3 regions of the Mesorhizobium sp. P160927 genome follow, and region 3 is predicted to be linked to each of the others. Evidence: predicted binding sites of a transcription regulator. Region 3 holds the regulator's gene; each other region holds the start of a gene.
The links. The regulator PhoB, encoded in region 3, activates phosphate uptake and scavenging genes when phosphate is short. The targets are predictions, from matches to a motif close to TGTCATNNANCTGTCAT.

Region 1 (4,821 bases), 3.2 Mb from region 3:
GCCGGTTGGTGATGCGCGCCAGTTGCGCCAGCCGGCCGGCCGGGCGCTCGCCGTACAGGTTGGAGAGCGAAGCCGGTAGTACTAGCGCCAGCGCGCCGTTCGGGCGGCTTTCCCATTTCAGCCTCGGCATGATGCCGGGCATGGCGGCCGTCAGCAGATAGACGACGCGCATCATCGCTGCCAGCACGCGGGCGCGCTCCAGCAGGCGCGGCGGCGCCAGCGCCTTGATTTCGGGCGCCACCAATTCATTGAAGACGCCATCATGACGGTAGGCGTTGGTCAGCGCCAGGTAGGCGCGGCCGGGGTGATCGACACCGATGAACGAGGCATGCGCGATGATGTTGAGCGACTGCTTGCCGCGATATTCCGGATGAGCGCGCCAGCCGATATCGGCGAGCAGGCAGGCGGCATGGCGATAGCGCGCTTCGTCTTCCGTCTCGTCGATGCCGAACGCCTTGAAAGCCTTGCCGGTCCATTCGACCAGGTCATGCGCGTGATGGACCGAACGCGAGCGCAGAAGCGCAAGCTCCTCGGCGGCCGAGATCAGCGGATCGGCCTTCTGCTCGGCCTCATCGAGGAGCGAATAGAGGAAACCCTCACGCACGCCTTGCGCCGAAACGATGATCCTGGACGGCTGCATCGCCGTCATGATCTCCTGCAGCACGAGAGCGCCATAGGGCAGCAGCGAGCGGCGGTTCTTGGAGACACCCTCGATACCCCTCACCTTTTCGACTTCGCCCCTGGTCACCTGCTTGAGGAAGTTCTGAGCGCTCTCGGCCGATATTTCGTAGTGGTGCATGACGCCGAGCGGGTAGTTGTTCATCTCCATATGCAGCCTGGCGAGGTTTCGCCAAGTGCCGCCAACAGCGTAGAAAGTCCTGCCTTGTCCGCCCTTCAAGAGCTTGGCCCGGGCCAGTTCCTGGCGCGCGATCTTCTGTGCCTGGACGAGCGAGTTCTTCGCCATGTCCTGCAGGCGCAGGCCGCCGAGCGGCAGCGTGATACCGTCGCCGATCGCCTCGCCATCAATGTCTATGAGTTCGAGGCTGCCGCCGCCAAGGTCGCCGGCAATGCCGTTGGCCGGGTGGAAGCCGGAGATGACGCCGAGCGCGGAATAATGCGCTTCCTGGCGGCCGGAGAGCACACGGATTTCGGTCTTGAGCACATCCTCGGCGCGATGGATGAAATCAGGACCGTTGATCGCCTCGCGGGCGGCGGCGGTTGCCAGCACGTACATGTGTTCGGCGCCAGCCTGGTCGGAGAGCGCGCGGAAACGGCGAAACTCCTCCATCGAGCGCGCCACCCCCTCCGGGTCTAGCTTCCCCGTCGACACGATGCCGCGGCCGAGGCCGGCCAGCATCTTTTCGTTGAACAGCATGGTCGGCGAGCGCGCCAGCCCCTCATAGACGACGAGACGGATCGAATTGGAGCCGATGTCGATGATGGACAGCGGTCGGCGGTCCTGCAGCCGGCCCTGGGAATTGGACAGCATCAGGTGGTGGCGTTCTTCTTGCGGCGCTTGAACTGGGCTATTCGCTTGGGCGCATGCGATTTCAGCGCGTCACCCCGTCCCGACAGGCTCGGATTGGTCATGAAATATTCCTGCGCGTTGAACTGTTCCTCGCCCTCCTCCAGCACCACGCGCCGGGAGGTTCCATCAGCCAATACGTCGAAACTTTGCTGATTGTCCATGATGTTGCCCAGCATGATCTGGCCCAGAATCTGTTCATGCACAGTTGGATTGGTGATCGGCACCATGGTCTCGACGCGGCGGTCGAGATTGCGCGGCATGAGGTCGGCCGAGGAGATGTAGACGATCGCCTCGTCCGACGGGAGGCCGTGGCCGTTGCCGAAGCAGTAGATGCGGCTGTGCTCGAGGAACCGGCCGACGATCGACTTGACCCTGATGTTTTCCGACAGGCCCGGCACCTGCGGCCGCAGGCAGCAGATGCCGCGCACGACGAGGTCGATCTCCACTCCGGCGCGGCTTGCATCGTAGAGCGCATCGATGATGATGGGATCGACGAGCGCGTTCATCTTCATCCAGATACGCGCCGGCCGTCCCTCCAACGCATGGGTGACCTCGTCCGAAATGTGCTGGAGGATGCGGTTCCTCAGCGTGAACGGCGAGATCGCCAGCCGCATCTCGGCGGTCGGCTCGGCATAGCCGGTGATGAAATTGAACAATTGGGCGACATCGCGGGCGATCGTCGGGTCGGTGGTGAAGAAGGACAGGTCGGTGTAGATGCGCGCGGTGACCGGGTGGTAGTTGCCGGTGCCGAGATGGACGTAATTGCGCAGCTTGCCGTCCTCGCGCCGCACCACCAGCGACATCTTGGCGTGGGTCTTGAGTTCGAGGAACCCGAACACGACCTGGACGCCGGCACGTTCGAGATCGCGCGCCCAGCGGATGTTGGCCTCCTCGTCGAAACGCGCCTTGAGCTCGACCAGCGCCGTCACCGACTTGCCGGCTTCGGCCGCATCAACCAGAGCACGCACGATCGGGCTGTCGTTGGAGGTGCGATAGAGCGTCTGCTTGATCGCCACCACTTCGGGATCGGCCATTGCCTGGCGCAGGAACTGCACCACCACGTCGAACGACTCATAGGGGTGATGGACGACGATGTCCTTCTCGCGAATGGCGGCGAAACAGTCGCCGCCATGCTCGCGGATACGCTCGGGAAAACGTGGGTTGTAGGGGATGAATTTCAGGTCGTCGCGGGGAACGGAGACGATCTCGGAGATCTGGCTGAGCGCCAGCGGCCCGGTGAGCACACTGATGCGGCTCGACGAGACGCCAAGCTCGCCGGCGACAAAATCGCGCAATTCCCCGGGCATCAGCTTGTCGAATTCGATTCGGATGACCGAACCGCGGCGGCGGCGCTTCAGCGCCGTTTCGAACAGACGCACGAGATCTTCCGATTCCTCTTCGACCTCGATGTCGCTGTCACGAATGATGCGGAACGTGCCGGAACCCTTGACCTCGTAGCCGGGGAAGAGCTTGCCGATGTAAAGGCCGACCGCCTCCTCCAGCGGGATGAAGCGGACATGGTGCTTGCGGTCCGGCAGGCGGATGAAGCGCTTCAGCGCCACCGGCAGGCGCAAGAGCGCGCTCATCTCCTCGCCATTCTTGCGATGGCGAAGCTGCAACGCCATCGAGAAGCCGAGATTGGGAATGAACGGGAACGGATGCGCCGGGTCGATCGAGAGCGGGGTCAGCACGGGAAACACCTGCTCCTGGAAATGGTCTTCCAGCCAGACCTTCTCGTCCTTGGTCAGCGCGTCGCGGGTGATGGTTTCGATGCCTTCCTTGTTGAGCAGCACCGTGAGGGCCGACAGGCTCTTCTGCTGGTCCTCCTGCAGCCGCTCGACCTCACGCAGCAATTGTTCGAGCTGCTGTTCGGGAGTGCGTCCGTCCGGGCTCTTCAGCACGATGCCTTCGCGCACCTGGCCGGCAAGGCCGGCGACGCGCACCATGAAGAATTCGTCGAGATTGGCGGCCGAGATCGACAGGAAGCGGACGCGCTCCAGCAGCGGGTGATGGGTGTTCAGCGATTCCTCGAGAACGCGGCGATTGAACTGCAGCCAGGAGAATTCGCGATTGACGAAGCGGTCCGGATTGCCTTCCGGGCTCGCTGCCGCGACATTGTTGAATTCGCTCTGTACCGGCTTCAGTTCGTTCATGATTCCTGCTCTTCCGCCCGCCTCAGCCGGTTAACCGGCTTAACTTATCCTGTGGCAGGCTTTTGCGACAGTTCTCTGACAGGCTTTTGCGACAGTTTGATTTCATCGAACTTGCAAACAGACTTGATATGATCCAGATGCAGAGCGACTGCGTTAAGGAGACGACGATGGCAGGCGGTTCCATTCCCCATTTCCAGAACGATGCGGGCCACCCGGCGATCGACATCGGGGTCAAGGAATTCATGTGCACGGGCGCCAACCCGCCTTTCGACCATCCGCATGTTTTTCTCGACATGGGCGACGACAATGAGAAAGTCTGCCCTTACTGCTCGACCCTCTATCGCTATTCGCCGAAGCTGAAGGCGACCGAAACGCTGCCGGCGGGTTGTCTCTACATCGACCAGGCCGCCTGACCTTCCGATCATGAGCGAGACGCAGTCCCGGCAGGTCGTGATCGCCGGGGCTGGCATCGCCGGGCTGACAGCAGCGATTGCCTTTGCCGAACGCGGCTATTCCGTGAGGGTGTTCGAACAGGCGCAGCGCCTCGAAGCGGCGGGCGCCGGCATCCAGCTCTCTCCTAACGCGACGCGCATACTGCGCCAGCTTGGCGTACTCGACACGCTTCTTGCCAATGCCGTCCGGCCGGAAGCCGTGGTGCTGAAGGACGCCGCGAGCCTGCGCCAACTGGCACGCGTGCCGCTTGGCGGAGCCGGCGAGGAACGCTGGCGCGCGCCCTATCTCCTGGCGCACCGGGCGGATCTGCAAGACGCCCTGATGGGGCGCGTTGCGCAACTGCCCGACATCCATCTCACCACCGGTGCGCAGGTCAGCAGCGTGGCCTCCGGTTCACTCGTTATCACCAGGACAGACGGGGTCGGCCGCAAGGTCATCGATATCCAAGGATCTCTGCTGGTCGGCGCCGATGGCGTCTGGTCAGCGGTGCGGAGGTTTGCCAGTCCAGGCAGCGGAGCCGGCTTCGCGAACAGCCATTTCTCCGGCGAACTGGCCTGGCGGGCGACGGTGAGCGCGGACAACGAGGCGGGGCGAGCCTTCGCCGCGATCGGCGCCACCGACTGCGTCACCACCTTCCTGCACCCGGGATTCCACATGGTCGCCTACCCCGTCAGCAGGGGTAGCGCC
Region 2 (4,821 bases), 5.3 Mb from region 3:
TCGACGATCTCGGCAAGCTGGTCGAAGGCCGCCCGCGAGCCATCCAGTTGGCGCCCGCCATGGTTCGACAGGATGACGCCCTTGCAGCCGATCTCGACGGCGCGTTTGGCATCTTCCACCGACATGATGCCCTTGAGGCAGAACGGCCCCGGCCACAGCTTGACCATCTCGGCGACGTCGTCCCATGTCATCGACGGATCGAGCATCTCGGTGAAGTAGCGGCTGATCGACATGGTGCCGCCACCCATGTCGACATGCTCGTCGAGCTGCGGCAGCTTGAACCCCTCATGGGTAAAGTAGTTGATCGCCCAGGCCGGCTTGAGTGCGAACTGCATCATCCCGGCAAGGTTGAGCTTGAAGGGGATGGCAAAGCCGGTGCGCTTGTCACGCTCGCGGTTGCCGCCCGTGATGCTGTCGACGGTCAGCATCATCACCTCGACGCCGATATCCCTGGCGCGTTGCATCATCGCCCGGTTGAGACCGCGATCGCGATGGAAATAGAACTGGTAGACTTGAGGGCTGCTGCTGATTGCCCGCGCCTCCTCGAGGCTGACGGTGCCGAGCGATGAGACGCCGAACATGGTGCCATATTTGGCCGCCGCCTTGGCGACGGCCCGCTCGCCCTGATGGTGAAACAGTCGCTGCAAGGCGGTCGGCGAGCAATAGAACGGCATCGCCAGCTTCTGGCCCATCACCGTCACCGACATGTCGACCTCGCTCACGCCCCGCAGGACGTTCGGGACCAGGTCGCAACGCTCGAACGATTCGGTGTTGCGGCGATAGGTGACTTCATCGTCCGCCGCCCCGTCGATATAATTGAAGATCGGCCCCGGCAGGCGGCGCTGCGCCATGCGGCGGAAATCGGAAAAGTTATGACAGTCCTGCAGCCGCATCATCGAATTCCAAACACTGTATCGGGACGGGCCTCGCCGCCGTTCAGGCGTCGAATATCAATCCGGTGCCCCCATGCCAACGGGCTAATTGCGGCTCGCGCGCCCAGCGGAGGCAGTCCGCATGAAAAAGGGGCGCATCGAGCGCCCCTTCCGTTCCAGTCGATTTCCCGCGGAAGGCTACATGCCGAGATCGGAACGCAGCTCCGCCCTGGCCACGTCGTACTCGGCCTTGAAATCATCCCGGTTGAGCAGGACGGCGGCGATGACGCTGCCGGAAATCTTGCCCATCTCGACGTCGGACGGATAGTGGATACCGCCGACGATGCGGTTGTGGGCGAACTCAGCCGCGCGCGCCATGATCTCAGCACGCCTTTCCGGAACCATGTCGGACAGGATGATGCCCATCATCGTGCCGACGGTCGCATGGCCGGACGGCCAGGAACCGGAGCTCGACAGCTTGACCACCGGCTTGACGAGATCGCTGAGCTGGTGCGGACGCGGGCGCTTCCAGACATCCTTGGCCGGATCGACGACGGCGCCTTCGGTCTCCACCACGCGATCGAAGAAGGCGCTGAATTTCGGCAGCTTGTCCTTGTTGAAATTCGGTCCCATGACATCGGCGAAACGCCAGACGTTTTCCTCGGCGTCGGCGATGGCGCGGGCTTCCATCTCGGGCGTGCGCGTGACCTGCATGGTCAGCACCTCGCCAAGCTCGGCCTTGGTCTCAGCCGAATCATTGGCTGGCGGCGGCGGCAGGATCATCGTCAGGTCGACATCCTTGTTCGTGATGAATGGTTTTGCGTCTTCGGCGCGGGCCGTGGAACCAACGACGAGCAGCAGCAGGCCTGCCGCAAGCGATGCGTATCTTTTCATGGGCGTGATCCTTTGATGAGAGCGCCGCAGGATCGCGATGTGTGGTGACGGCCATGTGACACCGCCGCGACGTGGAGGGCGCAATCCACTCAAAAAGCAGAAAGGGCACCTCGCGGCGCCCTTTTGCGAATTCCAGGATGCGGCATCGCTCAGTGCGCAACGGCTTCCCACACCTTGCGCTTGGTCAGGTAGACCAGGGCGCCGAACAGAAGCAGGAACACCAGCACGCGGAAGCCCATCTTCTTGCGGTCTTCCATGTGCGGCTCGGCAGCCCATGTGAGGAAGGCAGCCACGTCGCGGGAATACTGGTCGATGGTCTGCGGCGAACCGTCGTCATAGGTGACCTGGCCGTCGGAGAGCGGCTTGGGCATCTTCAGCGACACGCCGGACATGAAGTACGGGTTGTAGTGCGTGCCTTCGGGGATGACCATGCCGGCGGGCGGCGTCTGGTCGTAGCCGGTCAAGAGCGAATGGATGTAGTCGGGACCACCCGCATCATACTGGGTGAAGATATCGAAAACGAACTGCGGGAAGCCGCGCTCGACACCGCGCGCCTTGGCCAGCAACGACATATCCGGCGGCGCCGCACCGCCATTGGAGGCAGCGGCGGCTTCCTCATTGGCGAATGGTGCCGGGAAATGGTCGGACGGCTTGCCGGGACGGTCGAACATGTCGCCGGCATCGTTGGGGCCGTCATGGATCGTGTATTCGGCTGACAGCGTCTTGATCTGCGCGTCGCTGTAGCCGAGGTCCGAAAGCGTGCGGAACGCCACCAGGTTCATCGAATGGCAGGCCGAGCAGACTTCCTTGTAGACCTTCAGCCCGCGCTGCAGCTGCGCCTTGTCATAGGTGCCGAACGGGCCGGTGAAGCTCCAGCTCATTTCCTTCGGCTCGTTGATCGGGAAATGCGGCGCCGCCGCGTTGTGCGCCTCTTCGGCCGCGAACGCCCAGGTGCCTGCAACTCCGGTGCAGGCGGCCACGAGGCCGATCAGCGCAAGCGAGGTGAGAATCTTTTTCATGCCAAATCCCCTTAGATTCTCTACCGCTCAGCCCTTGGTCTCAGGTGCTGCCGTGGCGCCCGCCGGATGCCCGCTGCCACCCTTGTTCTTTTCGAGCACCGCCTCAGTGATCGAGTTCGGCAGCCTGCGGGGTGTCTCGATCAAGCCGAGCACCGGCAGCGCGATCAGGAAGAAGGCGAAGTAGAACAGCGTCGCCATCTGCGCCATGAACACATAGCTGCCTTCCGCCGGCTGCGAGCCCAGCCAGCCCAGCAGGATGGCATCGGCCACGAACAGCCAGAAAAACAGCTTGTACCAGGGCCGGTAGACCGCCGAGCGCACCTTGGAGGTGTCGAGCCACGGCACCAGGAACAGCATGACGATGGCGCCGAACATGCACAGCACGCCGCCGAGCTTGGAATTGATCGGCCCGATGTTGAAGGTGATGGCGCGCAGGATCGCGTAGAACGGCAGGAAGTACCATTCCGGGACGATATGGGCCGGCGTCTTAAGCGGGTTGGCGACCGTGTAGTTGTCCGGATGGCCGAGATAGTTCGGCAGGTAGAAGACGAAGTAGGCGAAGACGAACAGGAATACGATCATGCCGAACGCGTCCTTGATGGTCGCGTAGGGCGTGAAGGCCACGGTATCTGTCTTCGACTTGACCTCGATGCCGGTAGGGTTCGACTGGCCGACGACGTGCAGCGCCCAGACATGCAGCACGACGACGCCTGCAATCATGAACGGCAGCAGGTAATGCAGCGCGAAGAAGCGGTTCAGCGTCGGATTGTCGACGGCGAAGCCTCCGAGCAGGAGCTGCTGGATCCAGTCGCCAACCAGCGGAATGGCGCTGAAGAAGCCGGTGATGACAGTGGCGCCCCAGAAGCTCATCTGCCCCCATGGCAGCACATAGCCCATGAAACCGGTCGCCATCATCAGCAGGTAGATGATGCAGCCGAGGATCCACAGCAGCTCGCGCGGCGCCTTGTAGGAGCCGTAATAAAGACCGCGGAAGATGTGCAGGTAGACGGCGATGAAGAAGAATGAGGCGCCGTTGGCGTGCATGTAGCGCAGCAGCCATCCGGAATTCACGTCGCGCATGATCTTTTCGACCGAACCGAAGGCGAGATTGGTGTCGGCCGTATAGTGCATGGCCAGCACGATGCCGGTCAGGATCTGCGCCACCAGCATGATCGCCAGGATGCCGCCGAAGGTCCACATATAGTTCAGGTTGCGCGGCACCGGATAGGCGATGAAGCTGTCATAGACCATCCTGGGCAGCGGCATGCGGGCGTCGAACCAGCGTTCGATACCGGTCTTCGGCGTGTAGGTCGAGTGTCCCTCGCTCATCGAAATATCCCCTGCCTCAACCGATAAGGAGTTTGGTGTCGGAAATGAATTTGAATACCGGAATCGCCATGTTCTCGGGCGCCGGGCCTTTGCGGATGCGGCCGGCCGTGTCGTATTGCGAGCCGTGGCACGGGCAGAACCAGCCGCCGAAATCGCCTTCCTGGCCGAGCGGGATGCAGCCCAGATGGGTGCAAACCTGAACCATGACCATCCAGGCCTCCTTGCCGGGCGTGGTGCGGTTGGCGTCGGTCGCCGGCGCATCGGACGCCAAATTGGCGTTGCGGGCGATCGGATCCTTGAGATCGGAGAGGCTGACGGCCTCGCCGTCCTTCATTTCCTTCTCGGTGCGGTTGCGCACCACGACCGGCTTGCCGCGCCACTTGACGATCAGCGAGCTTCCAGGCGTCAACGAGGAGACATCGACCTCGACCGAAGCGAGCGCCAGCGTCGAGGCGTCGGGGCGCATCTGGTCGATGAACGGCCAGGCCACGGCACCGGCGCCGACCACCGCGGCCATGCCGGTGGCGACATAGAGAAAATCTCGACGATTGGGATCGTGGATGTCGGTTGCGCTCACGGGTGCCTGATCCTTTCGCCTCTTCCGCGCCGGGGGCCGAGCCTTGTTCCCCGCTCAATCACGCCAACCCGACAGCGCATGGCGAACAGGCTAGCGAATTCCTCCGGCATTTGGACTTCGGTTTATGCGT
Region 3 (4,821 bases):
CGCGCTCAGCATCTTCGCGCGCAGCCTGACCGGACGCAGAGAGGACAAATGAGCCAGATGTTGTCTCCAGACATGACGATTGCCGCCGAGGCAGCCGCCAAGGCGAAGATCGAGGTCAAGAACCTCAATTTCTACTACGGCCAGTCGAAGGCGCTGAAGGACATCACCTTGTCGCTGCCCGAGCGCAGCGTGACTGCCTTCATCGGACCGTCGGGTTGCGGAAAGTCGACGCTGCTGCGCGTCTTCAACCGCATCTACGAGCTCTACCCCAAGCAGACCGCCGAGGGTCAGGTGCTGCTCGACGGCCAGAACGTTCTCGACCGCTCGCAGGACCTCAACCTGTTGCGCACCAAGATCGGCATGGTGTTCCAGAAGCCGACGCCGTTCCCGATGTCGATCTATGAGAACATCGCCTTCGGCGTCCGGCTCTATGAGAAGATCGGCAAGGCCGAGATGGACGGCCGTGTCGAGCAGGCGTTGAAACGCGCCGCGCTCTGGAACGAGGTCAAGGACAAGCTCAATGCCAGCGGCCTCAGCCTGTCCGGCGGCCAGCAGCAGCGGCTTTGCATCGCCCGCACGGTGGCGGTGAAGCCGGAGGTCATCCTGCTCGATGAGCCGGCGTCGGCGCTCGACCCATTGTCGACCGCGAAGATCGAGGAATTGATCGACGAGTTGCAAGCCGACTACACAATCGTCATCGTCACCCACAACATGCAGCAGGCCGCGCGCGTCTCGAAGCAGACGGCTTTCATGTATCTGGGCGAGCTGGTCGAATTCGACAAGACCGAGAAGATCTTCACGTCGCCTCGCGAGAAGCGCACGCAGGATTATATCACCGGCCGCTTCGGCTGATCTCACGCATACGAGGACCAGGATCATGGCCGAACACACAGTCGCAGCCTTCGACGAGGATCTCGGACAGATCAGCAGGCTGATCAGCGACATGGGCGATCTCGCCGGCATTATGGTCGGCGGCGCCACCAAGGCGCTGCTGAATTCCGACAACGCGCTGGCACAGCGCGTCGTCTCCGACGACGCCATCATGGACGCGCGCCAGCGCGAACTCGATGATCGCGCCATCACCCTGATCGCCAAGCGCCAGCCGATGGCCGACGATCTGCGTCATGTGGTCGGCTCGATCCGCATGGCGGGCGATCTCGAACGCATCGGCGACCTTGCCAAGAACATCGCCAAGCGCGTCGGCTCCGTCGGCCTCACCGCCACGCCGCGCGACCTGTCGCATTCCATAGACTCCATGGCGCAGCTGGTGCTGATCCAGGTGCAGGGCGTGGTCGAGGAATATGCGGCCGGCGATGCCGCCGCCCTCGCCAAGCTCAGGAATGACGACGAACGCATCGATGTCAAATACACTTCGGTCTTCCGCGAACTCCTGACCTACATGATGGAGGATCCCCGCAACATCACTGCTTGCACGCATCTTTTGTTCTGCGCCAAGAATCTCGAACGCATCGGCGACCATGTGACCAACATTGCCGAGAATGCGTATTATGTGCTGACCGGCACGCAACTGCCCGCCAACCGTCCGAAGCAGGACGAGACGGCGATGTCGGTGCCGGCGGCTTGACGGCAGGGATGATCAATCGATGATCGCGCCACGCATCATGGTGGTGGAGGACGAGGAGCCGCTGGGCGTGCTCCTCCGCTACAATCTGGAGTCCGAGGGTTACCAGGTCGAGGTGGTGACACGCGGCGACGAAGCCGAGATCCGCCTCCAGGAAAACGTGCCCGACCTCCTGGTGCTCGACTGGATGGTGCCGGCGGTTTCCGGCATCGAACTCTGTCGGCGCCTGCGTATGCGGCCCGAGACGGAGCGGTTGCCGATCATCATGCTGACGGCGCGCGGCGAGGAGAGCGACCGCGTGCGCGGCCTCTCGACCGGCGCCGACGACTATCTGGTCAAACCGTTCTCGACGCCGGAATTCATGGCCCGGGTCAAGGCGCTGCTGCGCCGCGCCAAGCCGGAAGTGTTGTCCAGCGTGCTCAAGGTCGGCGACATCGTGCTCGACCGCGAATCGCACCGGGTCTATCGCAAGAAGAGCGAGATCCGGCTCGGACCGACCGAGTTCCGCCTGCTCGAGTTCATGATGCGCCATCCCGGCCGCGTATTCTCGCGCAGCCAGTTGCTCGACAATGTCTGGGGCGAGACGATCTACATCGACGAGCGCACCGTGGATGTGCATGTCGGCCGCCTGCGCAAGGCGGTAAACAATGGCCGCATGCCCGATGTGATACGCACCATCCGTGGCGCAGGCTACGCGATCCGCGAGGATTGAGATCAGGCCACGTTCTTGCCGGATCTCACCTGCATGCCCGGCGCGAAGATCTCCTGGTCGACGAAGGTGAGCGCGCGCATGGCGCAGCCCTCGCGGATCAGCGGCAATTCGTTCGGCTCTGTATCGAAGGAAATCGACGTCGAATGCTGGCCGCCGGCGGTCTGGGCGATGGCCTCGCGCAAGGCCGGCTCGATCAGATCGAAGGCGGCGGCGCTGACGCCGACCATCGCAACGGGCGCCGGATCGATCAGCGCGAACAGGCTGCCAAGCCCATAGCCCAGCGCCTCCCCGGCCTTGCGATAGGCCTCGCGTTCCGGTCCGTCTCTTTCGCGCGCCGTGGCCGCCAATGCACGCATGTCGGCGTCGCTGACGTCGACCGGTTTGGCGTCCTCACCCATCTGTCCTGCATTGCGCCAGATGGCATAGTTGCCGGCATAGGCCTCGACGCAGCCGCGCCGCCCGCAGCGGCAGAGCGCGCCGCCCGGGCGATGGATCATGTGGCCGAACTCGCCGCCCGAGGAATGGGTGCCTGTGAACAGCTCGCCCTTCAGCACCAGGCCCATGCCGATGCCGTGCGAGAGCAGGATGGCGATGAAGTCGTCGCGGTAGCGCTCGGGGTCGCGCCAGCGCAGCGCCACCGCCATCATGTTGCAGTCGTTCTCCATGGTGGCGGGGATGCCGAATTCGGCTTCGAGTATATCGGCGAAGGCAATGTCCGTCTGGGGCGTGATCGGCGACCACAGCATGGCGCGCGCCTCGGTGTCGGTGATGCCCTGGATCGCCAGCGCGATGCGGGCGATGCTGGCGACGTCGAGGTCGGGATCCTCGAGGCGGCGCCGGACGATGGCCACGCATTCGCCGATCAGCGCCTCGCGCGACATGGTCAGCGTGTCCAGCCGGCGCTGCTCCTCCGATATCACCTGGCCGGCGTAGTCGATGACGGCGACGGAGAGGAAATTCAGCGACAGCACCACGGTCATGACCGCCGCGGCCTCGGGGTTGAGGCCAAGGCCAACCTGCGGCCGGCCGCGTTTCAGTGAGCCGGCCTCGTTCGGCTTGCCTTCGCTCAGGATACCTTCGCCGATCAGGTCGGCTGATATGGCCGATATAGTCGAGTGGCTGAGGGCGGTGGTGGCGGCGATCTCGGTGCGCGAGGGCTGGCCACCCCGGCGCACGGCCCCAATCACCATTGCGCGATTGCGCCGGCGCAGATCGTCGTGGCGGATTCCGACCGACATGATTTCCCTCCCCGTCGCCGCGGTTCTTGACGCCTCCTCGAACACCCTCGGCAACAGGTCGAATACTGGCAGAAGCGGCTGGGGCTGTCATTTATTTATTGCGAGGCTCGAAAAAAGGCTTCCGGCACCTCAAAATCCGTCATAATCGATGTTGACAGGGTTCCGGCGATGGACCAGTGTTTTTTCGAGGCTCGAAAAAATAGGGCCTTCGTGCCGGCCTTTGGGGCCAGTTTGGTCGCGCCACACGCGGGCGCAGGGAGGATATCATGAAGAGATTCACAGTCGCCATTCTGGCGGGTGTCGCCATGTCGCTTACGCTCGCGTCGGTCGCTCAGGCGAAGGACAAAGTGATCGGCGTGTCGTGGTCGAACTTCCAGGAAGAGCGCTGGAAGACCGACGAGGCGGCCATGAAGAAGGCCATCGAGGCCGCGGGCGACAAGTACATTTCCGCCGATGCGCAGTCCAATCCCGGCAAACAGCTGACCGATGTCGAGAGCCTGATTTCGCAGGGCGCCAGTTCGCTGATCATCCTGGCGCAGGACGCGTCGGCCATCGGCCCGGCGGTACAGAAAGCGCTCGACGAGGGCATTCCGGTCGTCGGCTATGACCGCCTGATCGAGAACAAGGACGTCTTCTACCTGACCTTCGACAACAAGGAAGTCGGCCGCATGCAGGCCCGCGAAGTGTTCAAGGCGAAGCCTGAGGGCAATTACGTCTTCATCAAGGGCTCGGGCGCCGATCCGAATGCCGACTTCCTGTTCTCGGGCTCGATGGAAGTGCTGAAGGCAGCCATGGACAGCGGCAAGATCAAGAATGTCGGCGAAGCCTATACGGACGGCTGGCTACCCGCCAACGCCCAGAAGAACATGGAACAGTTCCTCACCGCCAACGACAACAAGGTCGACGCTGTGGTCGCCGCCAATGACGGCACCGCCGGCGGCGTGGTCGCGGCGCTGACGGCGCAGGGGCTCGCCGGCACCGTGCCGGTCTCTGGCCAGGACGGCGACCACGCCGCGCTCAACCGCATCGCGCTCGGCACCCAGACCGTGTCGGTGTGGAAGGACGCGCGCGAACTCGGCAAGAACGCCGCCGAGATCGCCTCGCAACTCGCCGACGGCAAGAAGATGACCGACATCGCCGGCGTGAAGGACTTCACGACGCCTGGCGGCAACACCGTCAAGTCGCTGTTCCTGACCCCGGTGGCCATCACCAAGGACAATCTCAACCTCGTTTTCGACGCCGGCTGGATCAAGAAGGACGAAGTCTGCACGGGTGTCGCCGCCGGCAGC

Region 1: a site for PhoB is predicted at 3,746-3,762, ahead of AC3CB8_RS16895 (RNA degradosome polyphosphate kinase). Genes of this name have one in related genera too.
Region 2: a site for PhoB is predicted at 1,811-1,827, ahead of AC3CB8_RS27250 (acid phosphatase). Genes of this name have one in related genera too.

The regions. Positions count from the first base shown of each region.
Region 1 is NZ_JBYMDW010000001.1:3,488,454-3,493,274, reverse strand. Features, by position in the region: gene ppx (exopolyphosphatase) at 1-1,489, opposite strand, end outside; gene AC3CB8_RS16895 (RNA degradosome polyphosphate kinase) at 1,489-3,681, opposite strand; gene AC3CB8_RS16890 (zinc-finger domain-containing protein) at 3,849-4,094, shown strand; gene AC3CB8_RS16885 (FAD-dependent monooxygenase) at 4,105-4,821, shown strand, end outside.
Region 2 is NZ_JBYMDW010000001.1:5,559,555-5,564,375, forward strand. Features, by position in the region: gene AC3CB8_RS27245 (alpha-hydroxy acid oxidase) at 1-893, opposite strand, end outside; gene AC3CB8_RS27250 (acid phosphatase) at 1,071-1,766, opposite strand; gene AC3CB8_RS27255 (cytochrome c1) at 1,916-2,785, opposite strand; gene AC3CB8_RS27260 (cytochrome b) at 2,813-4,114, opposite strand; gene petA (ubiquinol-cytochrome c reductase iron-sulfur subunit) at 4,131-4,691, opposite strand.
Region 3 is NZ_JBYMDW010000001.1:245,173-249,993, reverse strand. Features, by position in the region: gene pstA (phosphate ABC transporter permease PstA) at 1-52, shown strand, start outside; gene pstB (phosphate ABC transporter ATP-binding protein PstB) at 49-852, shown strand; gene phoU (phosphate signaling complex protein PhoU) at 878-1,585, shown strand; gene phoB (phosphate regulon transcriptional regulator PhoB) at 1,605-2,294, shown strand; gene AC3CB8_RS01215 (ROK family protein) at 2,297-3,532, opposite strand; gene xylF (D-xylose ABC transporter substrate-binding protein) at 3,799-4,821, shown strand, end outside.